Niabella yanshanensis: one gene and its partner. The protein of the gene in region 1 interacts with the protein of each later gene in a pairwise test. Links are inferred from orthologs where the notes say so. Each region holds a gene or a part of one and is shown in the gene's direction. Other genes may lie near its edges. The genes, in order: U0035_RS11805 and ligA.

Region 1 (7,366 bases):
GCGGTTCTTTGGGGCGCGAGTTACAGCCAAGAATTACAGCTACGAAAACAGGAGCTAATAGGATCTTCATAAATAGAGTGCTATAACGGCTTGCGTAATGGTTTGGAGGCGAATCGTTTACCCGATAACTCCCTGCGATAACAGTATAAGCAAAATAATGCCTACGATAATACGGTACCACCCGAAGATCTTAAATCCATATTTTTTCAGGTAATTGATGAAAAACTTAATCGCCAGGATCGCTACTATAAAGGCTACAATATTGCCCACGGCAAAGGCAATCATATTATCCGACGACTGGGTGATCAGCTCATATCCTTTATGTTCAACACCTGCTATATCCCATTTTTTCAGAAACAGCGAGTAAAGCGTTGCTGCAGCCATAGTGGGTACCGCCAGGAAAAAAGAGAACTCAGCAGCGGCACTTCTGCTTAAGCCTTGCTGCATACCTCCAATGATAGAAGCAGCACTGCGGCTTACACCAGGTATCATCGCAATACACTGCCAGAGACCTGTTAAAAAAGATTTTCCATAGGTAATTTCCCGCTCCGAATGAATCTTGGGACGCTGAAAAGCCTTATCAATAAATAATAATATTACACCCCCCACCAATAAGGATATAGCTACTGTAGTTGGACTTTCCAGCAACTCATCTATCTTATCAGAAAATAAAAACCCAAGCAACAAGGCAGGTATAACACCTACCAAAAGTTTAAAGTAAAACTTCAGCTTCCCGGTTTTAATGGGATCGATAAACTTGTTCCAGTATAACACTACTACAGCCAGTATCGCACCCAGCTGAATCGCTACCTCAAACAGTTTGGTAAATTCTTCTTTTTCAATGCCCATAAATGAGCTGGCAATGATCATATGCCCGGTAGATGAAACAGGCAGATATTCAGTAATTCCTTCTACGATGGCGATAATAATAGCTTCAATAAGGTTCATAATCAGGGGTTCGTACTATATAAAAAAAGGCGATACTGCTGCATCGCCTGAAGTATCTTTAAATTCAGATTCTATTTTGATTTTTTGAAAATAGCATAGCATTCTATAGCCAGGCCTATAAAGATCAATATAGGCGCTACAGTGATACGTGTTGTACTGTAGACTTCTTCGGGTTTAAATTCAGCAGGATTTTCGCTTCTGCCGCCTGCCATTAAAAACATACCCAAAGCAATAACCACTACACCCAGCAACATCCACATATAATTGCTTTTGCCAAAAAGGGCAGGACTGCTTGCAGATGTAGTAACCGTATTTTCAGCCATATAAAAAATTTAGAACTGCAATATTAGTATTGTTTTTTCAAAATAACCGTTAATAAAGGTCATCCAGCTTTTTCTTCAGGTACTTTAAAACACTGGTATGCGTACTCACCAGGGTAATCAAGATGCCCAGGAGCATCATACTGGCAAACAGGAGGCCTAATTGAGTATTGTCCTGAATAGCTTCCAGCTCCGGCAACATTCTTTTAGCGCTGCGGATAATCAGCAGCACCGCAATAATGGCAATCCCACCGCTGATAGCCCCATTCAATATAGCTCTCAGGTCAAGCGGTTTAGCAATAAACCAGCGGGTAGCGCCCACCATTTGCATGGTTTTAATGGTAAAACGGTTGCTGAACATAGCCAGCCTGATGGTATTATCGATCAATACAATAGCTGCAAGCAGTAACAATAATGACACACCTAACAGTACCCAGTTTACTATTTTAATCTTGCTGTCGAGCCCTCCAACCAGTAATTCCGGATATTTTACTTCCGTTACATAGGTTTGCTTTTCCAGGTCGAGCCGGATATTTTTAAGCGTATCAGCGGTTAAAAATTCTGATTTCAGCTTAAAATCAATGCTTTGTGGCAGCGGGTTTTCCGTCAAAATACCTTCCCAGCTCTCGTTGCCATCCGCCAGGTACTTGGCTTTAGCCATCTCCTTGGTCGTAAATACATATTCTTTAATATAAGATTTGGAGGCTATATATTGAACCAAAGCGGTACTGTCTGCGGGAGCTAAAGGATCGCGCAGGTAGACGTTTACTTCCACTTCTTCCTTAAAATGCTGTCCTAAAGTGCGGGTATTGATCACCAGCCAGCCGATGACGCCCAGTAAAAAGAGCACCAGGGTAACCCCCAGTATGCTCATAAAATAAGAAGCTTTTCCTCTTTTAACTACCCTTGTTTTGCCCGCCATAAATTATTTATAGTTCAATATTCGAATGTTTAATGTTCAAATGTTAATAGAACGCCCGTGAAGCGAACCTAGAAACATCAAACCTGCCCGTCCGGTCAGGCGGGCTTTTAACCTTAGATTTTCCCGCCTCGCAAATTTAGTGTATCCGGTCTACAATGCTTAAATTTGCGCCTTTTAATGCATGGGCCTATAATGGCTACCCTGGAAAGACAAGGGGTAACCGTATTTCTGAGCTTGTGCATGCGGCATCATCAAAACAATAGTACTACATGGACTATAATTTTAACTCGATAGAGAAAAAGTGGCAACAGCAGTGGAAGGACAGCCAGGCTTATAAGGTAAGCAATGACAGCGAAAAGCCTAAATATTATGTACTGGATATGTTTCCTTATCCTAGCGGTGCGGGCTTACACGTCGGCCATCCACTCGGTTATATTGCCAGCGATATTTACGCACGTTACAAACGCCTGAAAGGGTTTAATGTACTGCACCCCATGGGTTACGATGCTTTTGGCTTACCTGCCGAGCAATACGCGATCGAGCATGGCGTACATCCTGCGGTATCAACCGATAAAAATATAGCTACTTTCCGCCAGCAACTGGATAATATTGGTTTTTGCTACGATTGGAGCCGTGAAGTGCGCACCAGCGATGCGCAATATTATAAATGGACCCAGTGGATCTTTTTACAACTATTTAAAAGCTGGTTCAATCGGAAAACACAAAAGGCGGAAAGCATTGATGAGCTGGTGAAAATATTTGAAGCAGAGGGGAACCGATATCACCCTTTTCCTAACGAAAAATACCAGGTGGCCAATTTCGGGCTGTATGTATTTAATGCGGCGGACTGGAAGTCGTTTGATGAAGCTACCCGCCAACATGTTCTGATGGAATATCGCCTGGCTTATTGTGGTTATGGTGAGGTGAACTGGTGTGAAGCATTGGGAACTGTTTTAGCTAACGATGAAGTGGTGAACGGTGTAAGCGAGCGCGGGGGGCACCCTGTGGTGAAAAAGAAATTACGTCAATGGTACCTGCGTATTACCGAGTATGCAGATCGCTTGTTGCAGGGCTTGCAAACGGTGGACTTCAGCGAAGCCATGAAAGAAATGCAAACCAACTGGATCGGTAAGAGCTCCGGCGCTGAAATTGAATTCCAGATCGCCAATCATAAAGCCAACCTGGTGGTATACACTACCCGTCCCGACACTATTATGGGTGTAGACTTTATGGTAATTGCTCCTGAACATGAACTGGTAAGACAAATTACTACCGAAGCACAGCAGAAGGAAGTAGATGAGTATATTGATTATGTGAATAGCCGAAGCGAACGCGAGCGTATGGCGGAGAAGCGTATCACAGGTGCTTTTACGGGTGCTTATGCGGTGAATCCTTTTGATGAAACCAAACATATTCCGATCTGGATCAGCGAATATGTTTTAGCCGGATATGGAACCGGCGCAATTATGGCGGTACCATGCGGAGATGAGCGTGACTATAGATTTGCACAGCAGTTTAATATACCTGTTACGAATATTATCGGTGAGCATTTTAACGGTGAAGATGCCAATGCTACCAAAGATGCGGTGCTGAGCAATTCAGGCTTCCTGGATGGGGTGCCCATGCGGGAAGCGATGGAACTGGTGATCAATGAAATTGAGAAACGCGGCATTGGTAAACGAAAGGTAAATTACAGGATGCGCGATGCTGCATTTAGCCGCCAGCGCTATTGGGGGGAACCATTCCCGGTAAAGTGGATCAACGGGGTAGCGTATCCTTTGGATGAAAGCGAGTTGCCTTTAACCCTGCCGGAAGTAGATTCTTATAGTCCGGGGCCTGAAGGAGAAGGTCCTTTGGCTAATATTCCGGAATGGACATCACAACACCTGGAGACGAATACGATGCCGGGCTATGCTGGTTCGTCCTGGTATTTCCTGCGTTATATGGATCCGCAAAACAACCAGGAATTTGCAGGGCGAAAAGCTACCGACTACTGGAACCAGGTGGACTTATACATTGGTGGTACCGAGCATGCGGTAGGCCATTTATTGTATAGCCGCCTGTGGACAAAAGCCTTGTACGACCTGGGCCATATTGGTTTTGACGAACCTTTTAAAAGACTGGTCAACCAGGGCATGATACAGGGTAGCAGCCGGTTTGTATACAGGATGCAGGCAATTGCAACCAAAGAAAATACGGGAGAAAAAGCAGAGTATCAGTTGATCTTAAGCAGTGATTATGCTACAAAGCTAACTAATGAGCTCCAGGAAGCTGATTCGGATTTCAAGCATCACGCAGCTATGAATAAATTAGTTCATGAAAAGCTACAGGACAAAGACTACATCATTCATTTCTCGCCGATTGTGAAGTTACATGTTGATGTAAACCTCGTTGATGGTTTTGAGTTGGATATAGAAAAATTTAAGCAATGGCGTAATGGAGAATATGCCAATGCTGAATTTATTTTGGAAAATGGCAAATACATCTGTGGCGCAGAAGTAGAGAAAATGTCCAAGTCTAAGTTTAATACCGTTAACCCGGATGACCTGGTAAATAAATATGGTGCAGACACATTTCGCATGTATGAAATGTTTTTAGGGCCTGTAGAAATGAGCAAGCCCTGGGATACCAAGGGTATTGAAGGGGTGCATCGTTTCCTTAAAAAATTATGGCGTTTATTCTATAAAGAAACCAATACCGGCGAATCGATCTGGCAGGTAACCGCCGATGCAGCATCAGATGCTGAGCAAAAGGTATTGCACCGCGCTATTAAGAAAATTGAAGACGATACTGAGCGCTTTAGCTTTAATACCGGTGTGAGCGGCTTTATGATATTGGTGAATGAGTTAACTGATCTAAAGTGCCATAAACAGGAAATATTACAATCGATGCTGATCATGCTGGCGCCTTATGCGCCGCATATTGCAGAAGAGTTATGGCATGCGTTAGGAAATACCAAATCGGTGATCGATGCAGCCTACCCTAAACTGGAAGAAAAATACCTGGTAGAAACCAGCAAAGAATATCCTGTTTCCATTAATGGTAAAATGCGTACTACGATGGTAATTGCCTTAACTGCAGAACAGGCAGAAGTAGAGCAATTGGTATTGGGTAACGAGGTGGTTCAAAAATGGGTAGAAGGTAAAACGCCTAAAAAGATCATCTACATCAAAAATAAAATGGTGAATATCGTTATTTAACTGTGTTTATCATCGATAAGCCTTATTACAAATCTCCGTTACAGACGGAGATTTTTTTATGTGTACCCTCAATTCACAACTATGGTAAACGGTACACGCCGGTAAGTTTCTTTACCATGAAAGTTTTTGATGGTATAGCTTATGGTAAGTGTATTGGGATTGTCCATTTGATACCTCAATACAACATTTGTTTGGTTCAATGTATTGGTCTCATGCTCTGTCACTTTTTCAATATAGGTAGAATCAGATTGTATTTCGTAGGAATCGCTAAGCGTTTTTACAAATCCGAGTGGTGTGAGTCTTACATTGGTAACCTCACCACCCGTGCCCAATATCTTTAAAAAGCCGGTAGGCCGGTTGTTGATCTGCATTTCCCAGATACCCGCCAGATTTTTTGTTTTGGGCTGAGGGTCTGCGACGAAGGCCGAAAGAAAAAAGGAGGTAAGAACCAGGGCCATACTTCTTGCCGTTTCAATTATGGTTTTTCTCATATCATTAATTTAACGATACCTGAATATACAGATATTCTGCTGCAGTTACAAGTGGCCTGATTATGGCGTTAGCGTAAAATAGCTCTAAAAACAGATAGATGTTTTAGTTTTAAAAATAGTTTGTAATTTAGGAATGCTTTTTGTGTATGAAAGATTTGCTGTTAAGTTCAAAGGTCCCTTACTGCCATGTGATTTTTCTCCATTTGAATGTTTACAGTTCTTGAGTTAGGGTTATTGGGCGATATAATTGCCACCTTGGGCGAGAAATGGGTTATTACGGCTAGCTTTTAAGTTCTGTAAATGACTGGCTTATAATTTCGTACCAGATAAAATCAAACCAAAATTCAAAATTTAAAAATACAATTATGTCAATCAACATTGTAGATCTTGTGAAGAACTATATATCTCCAGACCTGATAACAAGGGTAAGCACATCGCTTGGCGAAGGGGAGGATGGTATTTCAAAGGCGCTTTCGGGGTTGATACCTTCCATTCTGGGAGGCGTAGTAGCGAAGGGAACACAGTCGGAAGCAGATGCCGGACAATTGTTGCATGAGGCAAAAGAAGCTAACAATTCGGGTCTATTGGGCAATCTCAGCTCTTTTTTTGGTAACGCTGATTTACAGTCGCAGGGTACCGGTTGGTTTAATAAGATCTTTGATGGGCAGTCGAATATAATTATTGATACTATATCTAATTTTGCGGGTATAAAATCATCATCCTCCGGTTCGTTAATAAGCATGGTTACTCCATTAATTATGGGGTTACTGGGAAAGCAGGCAACTGAAAATAACATGGATGCCAATGGCTTCTCCCGGTTTTTAAATACGCAGAAATCGAATATTTTAAGTGCATTGCCTTCTGGTTTAGGTTCGCTGGCCTCTATGCTTGGCCTGGGGGCTTTAGGGAGCACTGCCCGGGAAACGCTTGAAAATGCCGAAGCAGCATCTACCGCAACGTATAACTATGCAGAGCAACAGGCAGAAAAAGCCGGCGGCGGCATGAAATGGTTGCTCCCGCTTTTGTTGTTGGCAGCACTTGCGTTTTTGCTCTGGTGGTTAATGGGTAAAGGCTGTAATAAGGGAGAGGGCACTACCGGTTCTGATACGGTAGTAACAGCCCCAATGGATACTGCTGCTACATTAGCTCCTGTTACAACAACTGGCGCCCTGGATACAGCAACCGGTAACTATATTTATGATGTAGGCGCCAATAAAGAAATCAAACTGGCAGATGGTACCACATTAACAGTGGGAGAAAACAGTACAGAAGCCCGGTTGTACCATATGCTTAACGATGCTGCGTTTACAGTAGATACAGTAAATAAGTCGGCAAACTGGGTGGTGTTGGACCGTGTGTATTTTGAAACGGGTAAATCGGTTTTAACTGCCGAGTCTGCAGCGCAGATATTGAATATTGCTTCTATTCTTAAAAATTTCCCTAAGGCAGCAATTAAACTGGGTGGTTATACTGACAATACAGGCG
Region 2 (6,832 bases), 260 kb from region 1 along the record:
CATTGTAGAGTTTCAGCTCAGCAATACATCCGGCGAATTTGATATTAAAAACCTGCCGCCCAAGGTACCGTTGTATATGATCGTATCCCATACAGGGTACCGGCCGGTAATCAAAAATTTGTTGCTCGACAGTTTAAATCTGAGCACTGATTTTAAAAAATTATTCCTCTTCCAAAAAGCAGAAAATGAAATGGATGAAGTAGTGGTAAAAGCCGTTCAGCCCATAAGAATGAATGGAGATACCCTTGAGATCAATCCTGACGCTTTTAAATTAGACTCAAATGCGGTAGTAGAAGACATGTTGATGCGGGTACCGGGGTTGACAGTCTGGGGCGACGGAACGATCACTATGAATGGCCGTAAGCTGGAAAAAGTGTATGTAGACGGAAAGCCCTTCTTTGGTGGAGCGGCCCAAACCGCTACCCAGAACCTGCCCAAAAATGCTATCGAAAAAATCCAATTGTACCAGGAGAAAGATCTGTCGAAAGTACAGCAGTCTGAAGAAAAGACAGATTCCTTGTATGCCATGAACATCAAGCTAAAAGCCGATAAGAAAAAAGGTATGTTTGGAAAAATCGGGGCAGGCTATGGAACCGATGACCGTTATACCGGAGACGGCGTGATGCAGTTTTATAATAAACGAACGCAGGCGGGCATTGCAGCGGGGATTAATAACATTAATAAAGAGGAAGGCACAGGCGAAAATGCCTTCCTGGAAAATACGTTCAAATCAAACTTCCGGGTATTTTTTGGCGGCCGCGGCGGCGGCGCTGATGGTATCACCAGGCGCACCTATGCCAATGCCAAAATACAGCATAGCTTTTCCGAATCGGATAATTCCCAGTTTTACAATCGTATGTCGGCAGACTATGGTTACCTGAATACTTTGAAAAACGTATTGACTAATACTACTAACATTCAGAATATCACCCAAAATAATAGCAGCTATAAACTATCGAATATTGGCGAGAGCAGAGGCATGAATAATAACACCAGTAACAATGTGAAATTCATGTATGAGAACCGAAAACAATTTGGCAATTTTGTAAACCTCACGGCCAACTATACCAACCAGTTTACGACCAGCGAAAATGAATCTACGACCAATGTTTTCAAAAATGACTCGACGGCTATCAGTACTGCCCTTAACCGCAACCGGTCTACTACCGTTAACGACAACCTGAATATGTTTGGTTTTATACGTTCCAATGATGCCGGGCAGCTACAGGATCCCAGGAAAAATTTTATGTTATTTTTCAATGGTGGTTATAACAACTCCAGTAGTAACAGCAATACCGTAAGCCGGTTCCTGTCTTATATTGATACGATTCCTTCAGACCTGATTGACAGAAAGTACAATACGCTTAACCGTAATTATAATGCCAGCCTAACTCTCAACTACGATGGTTTCAAAAGCCTGATATTTGGCATTTATAATTTCTTTAATATAGATGTATCCCTGGCCAATGATATCAGCATCAGCAGAAGCGAGATGGACTCAAGGGTTTCAGACCTGGATACCCTCAACAATTTATACCAGCAAAATGAGCTCCTGACCAATAACAATATACTCACCAACTTCTCCTATAAACCGGGATTGAGCTTCAGGAAATCCATCAATAAATCGGTGTGGGAAAAATACAATTACTGGTTCTCAATGGGCGTAGAGTTAAAATACCAGTTCCTGAATCAAAAGAATGAATCGAGCTTTTTGTTTCGTAACATCGACAGGAACTTCACGGCATTTACGCCCAACCTGAATATGAATTTCAGTTATACCAAGAATAACGCCTATAGAATGAATTCTTATTTGTGGGCCAATATTCAGCAAACACCCGCATCTATTGATCAGCTGTATCCGCTGGTGGACAGTACCAACCGGTATAATATTATAGCGGGTAATCCTAACCTTAAAGCCTCAACCAATACTTATGGTAACTGGAACTTTGATATCAACAGGTCCAAAATGAACACCAAGAGCAATTACGGCGCCAGCATAGGCCTCAATTACAATAATACAGCCAATGCGGTAAGTGATAATCTTGTTTATGATAGTTCAGGAAGAAGCATTCGTTACCTGATCAATGTAGCTCATCAAAGAGCAGTTAGTGGGAACTTCAGTACGCGGTTCTCCACCAACCTCACTAAATTAAGTAGCCTTAATTTTTCTTACAGGCTTAATTTGTCTACCAACGAACGCCCTGGTTTTATTAATTCAGTTAGCTCTACATCTACCAATAATTCTATATCAAACAACCTGAGCGCTACTTACAGCCTGATCGACAAATTCAATATTACGATCGGGGAAACCATTGCCACCAACAGAAGTGTGCAACAAAGCGCTAACCGCATTAGCTCGGTGATACGAAATTATACCACTACTGGTAACATCAATTATTTTATAACTAAGGAACTGACATTGAACACCTCTCTGAACTATCAGAATAATATAGCAGCGAACGGTAATTCGGTAAAAGTAAACATCTGGAATGCCAATGCCATTTATCGCTTTATGCAGCAAAAAGCTGAATTAAAATTATCCGCTTTTGATCTGTTAAGACAAAATAAAAATATCACCAACTTTGTCCGGGAAAACTCGGCAACCACTACCATTACCAATGGCCTGCAGCAGTATTTTATGGTTACCTTCTCTTACTATCCCAGGAAGTTTGGCGGAAGATCGGGAGCCCCGCCCCCACCGCCTGGCGCCATTATGATTGTTCGCTAAATTTTTTACCCAAGCCGTCTTTCACAGGACGGCTTTTTACTGTGCATTAAAAACTTTACTTTTAATCGCTTTTTATCCGTTTATATGTACAGCAAAGAAACTACCATTGCCCTGCAGGAAAATACGCAGGCACTTTTAAAAGATACTCCTGAAACGCTTGCCTCCCCGGACAGCACCGAACAACTGCGCCAGGCATTGCGTTTTCATGAATACCGGTATTATGTTTTGAGCGACCCGTTGATTGCAGACGGAGAGTATGACCAGCTATTTAAATTGCTGGAAAGAACGGAACAAGCTCATCAGGACTGGATCACTAAAGATTCGCCCACGCAAAGAGTTGCCAAAGAGCTGACCGGTAATTTCGTAACCGTACAGCACCTGGTGCCGATGTTGTCGCTGGACAACTCTTATAATGAAGCCGATCTGAAGGACTTTGACAGGAAAGCCAGGCAACTATCTAAATTGGATACCATCGCCTACTGTGTAGAACCTAAGTTTGACGGTGGCAGTATTTCCCTTATTTATGAAAATGACTTATTAGTTCGCGGGGCTACGCGCGGCAATGGCGTAGCGGGAGATGATGTTACCACCAATGTAAAACAAATCCGTACGTTGCCGCTTTCAGCCCGTTTTAGTGATTACGGCCTGCAACAGGTTGAAATTCGCGGCGAGGTGCTGATGAACAAAAACAGTTTCAAAAAATATAATGATGCACTGGTTGAAAAAGGCCTGGCGCCTTTAGCCAATCCGCGTAACGCCGCCGCAGGCACTCTACGCATAAAGGACCCGGCTGAAGTAAGAAGAAGAAACCTGGAAGCTTTTGTTTACCATATCAGCGATTACACTTTATTGCCCGGAAAAGAAATACCTGAAGAGCTCACTACACATGCCGGTTCCCTGAAACTATTGTGGGACCTGGGTTTCAGAAGCCCGGTTAAGGAAATGAGGGTATTTGATGGAATAGATGCGGTAGTTACCTATTGCCTGGAATTTGAAGACAAACGGGATGATCTGCCTTATGAAATTGACGGCATGGTGATTAAGGTTAACGATTTTGATCTGCAGGATCAATTAGGTATGACCTCCCATCATCCACGCTGGGCCATGGCCTTTAAATTCAAGGCCCGGCAGGGCACCAGTAAATTACTGAATGTAGATTTCCAGGTGGGACGTACCGGCTCCATTACGCCCGTCGCGAAAATAGAGCCTGTATATATTGGTGGGGTTACGGTAAGCTCCATCTCCTTATTTAATGAAGATGTGATACGTGAGAAAGACCTGATGATAGGCGATACGGTATTAGTAGAACGTGCAGGCGATGTAATTCCTTACATTGTTAAACCCCTGGCCGAATTACGTACCGGCACAGAAACCAAAATAGCATTTCCGCAGGGCTGCCCTATTTGTGCCAGCCAGCTTTTTAAAGAAGAAGGAGAAGCCGCCTGGCGCTGTATCAATATTGAATGTCCTGCCCAGGTGGTGGAGCGCATGATTCATTACGTGAGTAAAAACGCACTGGATATCAAAGGATTTGGCGAAGCTAATATCAGGAAGTTTTATGAATTGGGTTTACTAAAAGATATTCCGGGTATTTATAAGCTGAACTTTGAAGCAATTGGAAAGCTGGAAGGCTTTGGCGCTAAATCAATTGAAAAGCTACAGGAAGCCATACAGCAAAGTAAACAGCAGCCCCTGCACCGGCTCATCTTTGCCCTGGGTATCCGGTTTGTGGGGGAAACTACTGCCAAGGTATTGGCCCAGAAAGTGAGTCACCTGTTAGACCTCAGGAATTTCTCACAAGAGGCGTTACAGGAACTGGAAGATATTGGTCCTAAAGTAGCCGGCAGTATTGTTGACTTTTTTAGCAATGCCGATAATATCAACATGCTGCAGGAACTGGAAGACCTGGGTATTCAGCTCAATAACAGCAGTAAGGAGATGCATGGCGGCGGTCAGCTGGAAGGTGTCACTTTTTTATTTACCGGTACACTTCCTACATTGAAAAGGAGTGAAGCCGAAGAAATGGCAGAAGCCAAAGGCGGAAAAATACTGGGAGGTGTCAGCGCGAAACTAAACTACCTGGTAGTAGGTGAAGACGCCGGCAGCAAACTGGATAAAGCCAAAAAATTAAATACGGTGAAAATTATCAGCGAAGCTGAGTTTTTAAAGATGATCGCTGTAGAAAACAACGGTTTGTAAAAACCGGTTACTGGTCTAATACTTTGACACTTCTCGAAAAGCTTTCTTCCAGCGATATAAAGGTTTCCGTTCGCTCAATACCTTTTATTTTTTGTAACTTTTCGTGTAATACATCTCTTAACTCCGAGATATCTTTACATACGATTTCAGCAAACATGCTGTAGTTACCCGTGGTATAATTCAAACGCACAATTTCACTGATCTTATGAAGTTCCTTGGCGACCGAATCATATAAGGAGCTCTCTCTCAGGTAAATACCGATAAAAGCAATTACATCGTAACCCAAAAGCTTCAGGTCTGGATTTAAGCGTGTGCCCTTTACCACCCCATCTTTTTGCAGCTTTTTAATACGTACGTGGATGGTGCCTCCCGACACAAATAACTTCTTACCCAGGTCAGCATAAGAGATCTCCGCATCGTCCATCATATGCTCAATGATCTGCAAATCGAGCTTATCTAGATTTAATTTAGAATTCATATTTAAGCAGCTTTAATTTGATATAATCTAATGCTATGTGCAATTTATTGAATAATTACTATATTTTAAAAAATAATATTAAAATATTTGGAACGAAGACCCATTTATCTTTATTTTTGTTCTAACAACGCCTGATAATAAGGCAAAGTTCTTCAAAATTGTGGGGTGATGAAATTTTTGGCAGACATGCCCTCTTGTCTCGAGGGTGAGGATCACGGAATAAACACAACATAGAGCCGACCGTCAGGCCGACCAGGATTGACCACTAACTTTGTGTTGCGGCTAACCGCCTCGTGGAGGTTCGACCCCTCCCCCTACAGCATATTAAACCTTCGCCGCTGGCGGAGGTTTTTTTATTGCCAACTTTTGAGAATGAAGATACCGCTAGCATCTCAAGTCATAAAGCGTTCAATTTGGCTTAGCCGTAATAGTTGTTGCATTTGCTTAGTTCCCCTGCTTATTTTCATTACGCCACAGTAACCAAATATAAAATTAATTTCCTACAAACCTTTAAGAGGGAGATACTTATTTTTGTAACCAACGCAAAACAAATATGAAAAAAATACTATTTATGGTTGCTCTTTTAAGCAGCTTAACGGTTCTGGCCCAGGACGAGACCGTAAAAAACTTAAAAAAAGATTCTGAGCGACAAATCAACAAAGACCCCAACGATACGACTACCAAAACCTGGAAAATGGGTGGCTTTATAGGACTGAACGCTGCGCAGGGTTCGCTGAGCAACTGGGCTGCGGGTGGTGATAAATTTTCCCTTGCCCTTAATGGCAACCTTAGTACTTATGCTTTTTATAAAAAAAATAAACACTCCTGGGACAATACGCTTGATATCAACCTGGGTTACATGAATACCACATCGCTGGGAAGCAGAAAGAACGATGACAGAATTGACCTGGTGTCCAAATACGGGTATGCGATCGGAGAAAAATGGAATGCCGGCGCCTTATTCAATTTCAGATCGCAGATGTTTAAAGGATATACCTACGACAATGACGGCAACCGCACTTTTAGTTCTAATTTTCTATCGCCTGCCTATGTATTGTTAAGCCCCGGCCTCGAATGGAAACCGAATAAAGATTTTTCTGTTTTTCTGTCTCCCGCTACGGTGAGATGGACCATTGTAAGAAATGATTCTCTTTCAAGTGTAGGTGCCTACGGGGTGGATACCGGCAGACATGCGAAAACAGAATTCGGAGCTTTCGCTTCGTTGAATTATTTCAAAGAAGTCAATAAAATGTTTTCTTATAGAAGCCGCCTGGATCTATATGCCAACTACCTGGAAAAACCTAAAAATGTAGACCTTTACTGGACTAACATGATCAACATGAAGCTGACGAAATACCTGACACTCACCTATAGTCTAGATATGATCTATGACGATGATGTGAGGTTATTCGGCGCCAACAACGAAT

The links.
Region 2: the proteins of U0035_RS11805 (region 1) and ligA interact in binary tests that used the Escherichia coli proteins (3 or more experiments, as listed by UniProt). The link is inferred for Niabella yanshanensis from one-to-one orthologs.

The regions. Positions count from the first base shown.
Region 1 is NZ_CP139960.1:2,837,600-2,844,965, reverse strand. Bases 2,137-5,590 are described here. They hold U0035_RS11805 (leucine--tRNA ligase), read left to right. Parts: upstream 2,137-2,459; coding sequence 2,460-5,390; downstream 5,391-5,590. Other genes in these bases: U0035_RS11800 (DUF4488 domain-containing protein), read right to left, coding at 5,459-5,590; U0035_RS11810 (cell division protein FtsX), read right to left, coding at 2,137-2,190. In the rest of the region: U0035_RS11825 (hypothetical protein), read right to left, coding at 1-70; U0035_RS11820 (undecaprenyl-diphosphate phosphatase), read right to left, coding at 118-948; U0035_RS11815 (DUF3098 domain-containing protein), read right to left, coding at 1,020-1,271; more of U0035_RS11810, read right to left, coding at 1,321-2,136; more of U0035_RS11800, read right to left, coding at 5,591-5,881; U0035_RS11795 (OmpA family protein), read left to right, coding at 6,247-7,366.
Region 2 is NZ_CP139960.1:2,576,087-2,582,918, forward strand. The notes cover bases 2,450-5,369. They hold ligA (NAD-dependent DNA ligase LigA), read left to right. Parts: upstream 2,450-2,812; coding sequence 2,813-4,927; downstream 4,928-5,369. Other genes in these bases: U0035_RS10520 (peptidase associated domain and porin domain-containing protein), read left to right, coding at 2,450-2,728; U0035_RS10530 (Lrp/AsnC ligand binding domain-containing protein), read right to left, coding at 4,935-5,369. In the rest of the region: more of U0035_RS10520, read left to right, coding at 1-2,449; more of U0035_RS10530, read right to left, coding at 5,370-5,405; U0035_RS10535 (DUF3078 domain-containing protein), read left to right, coding at 5,959-6,832. UniProt on the Escherichia coli protein: DNA ligase that catalyzes the formation of phosphodiester linkages between 5'-phosphoryl and 3'-hydroxyl groups in double-stranded DNA using NAD as a coenzyme and as the energy source for the reaction.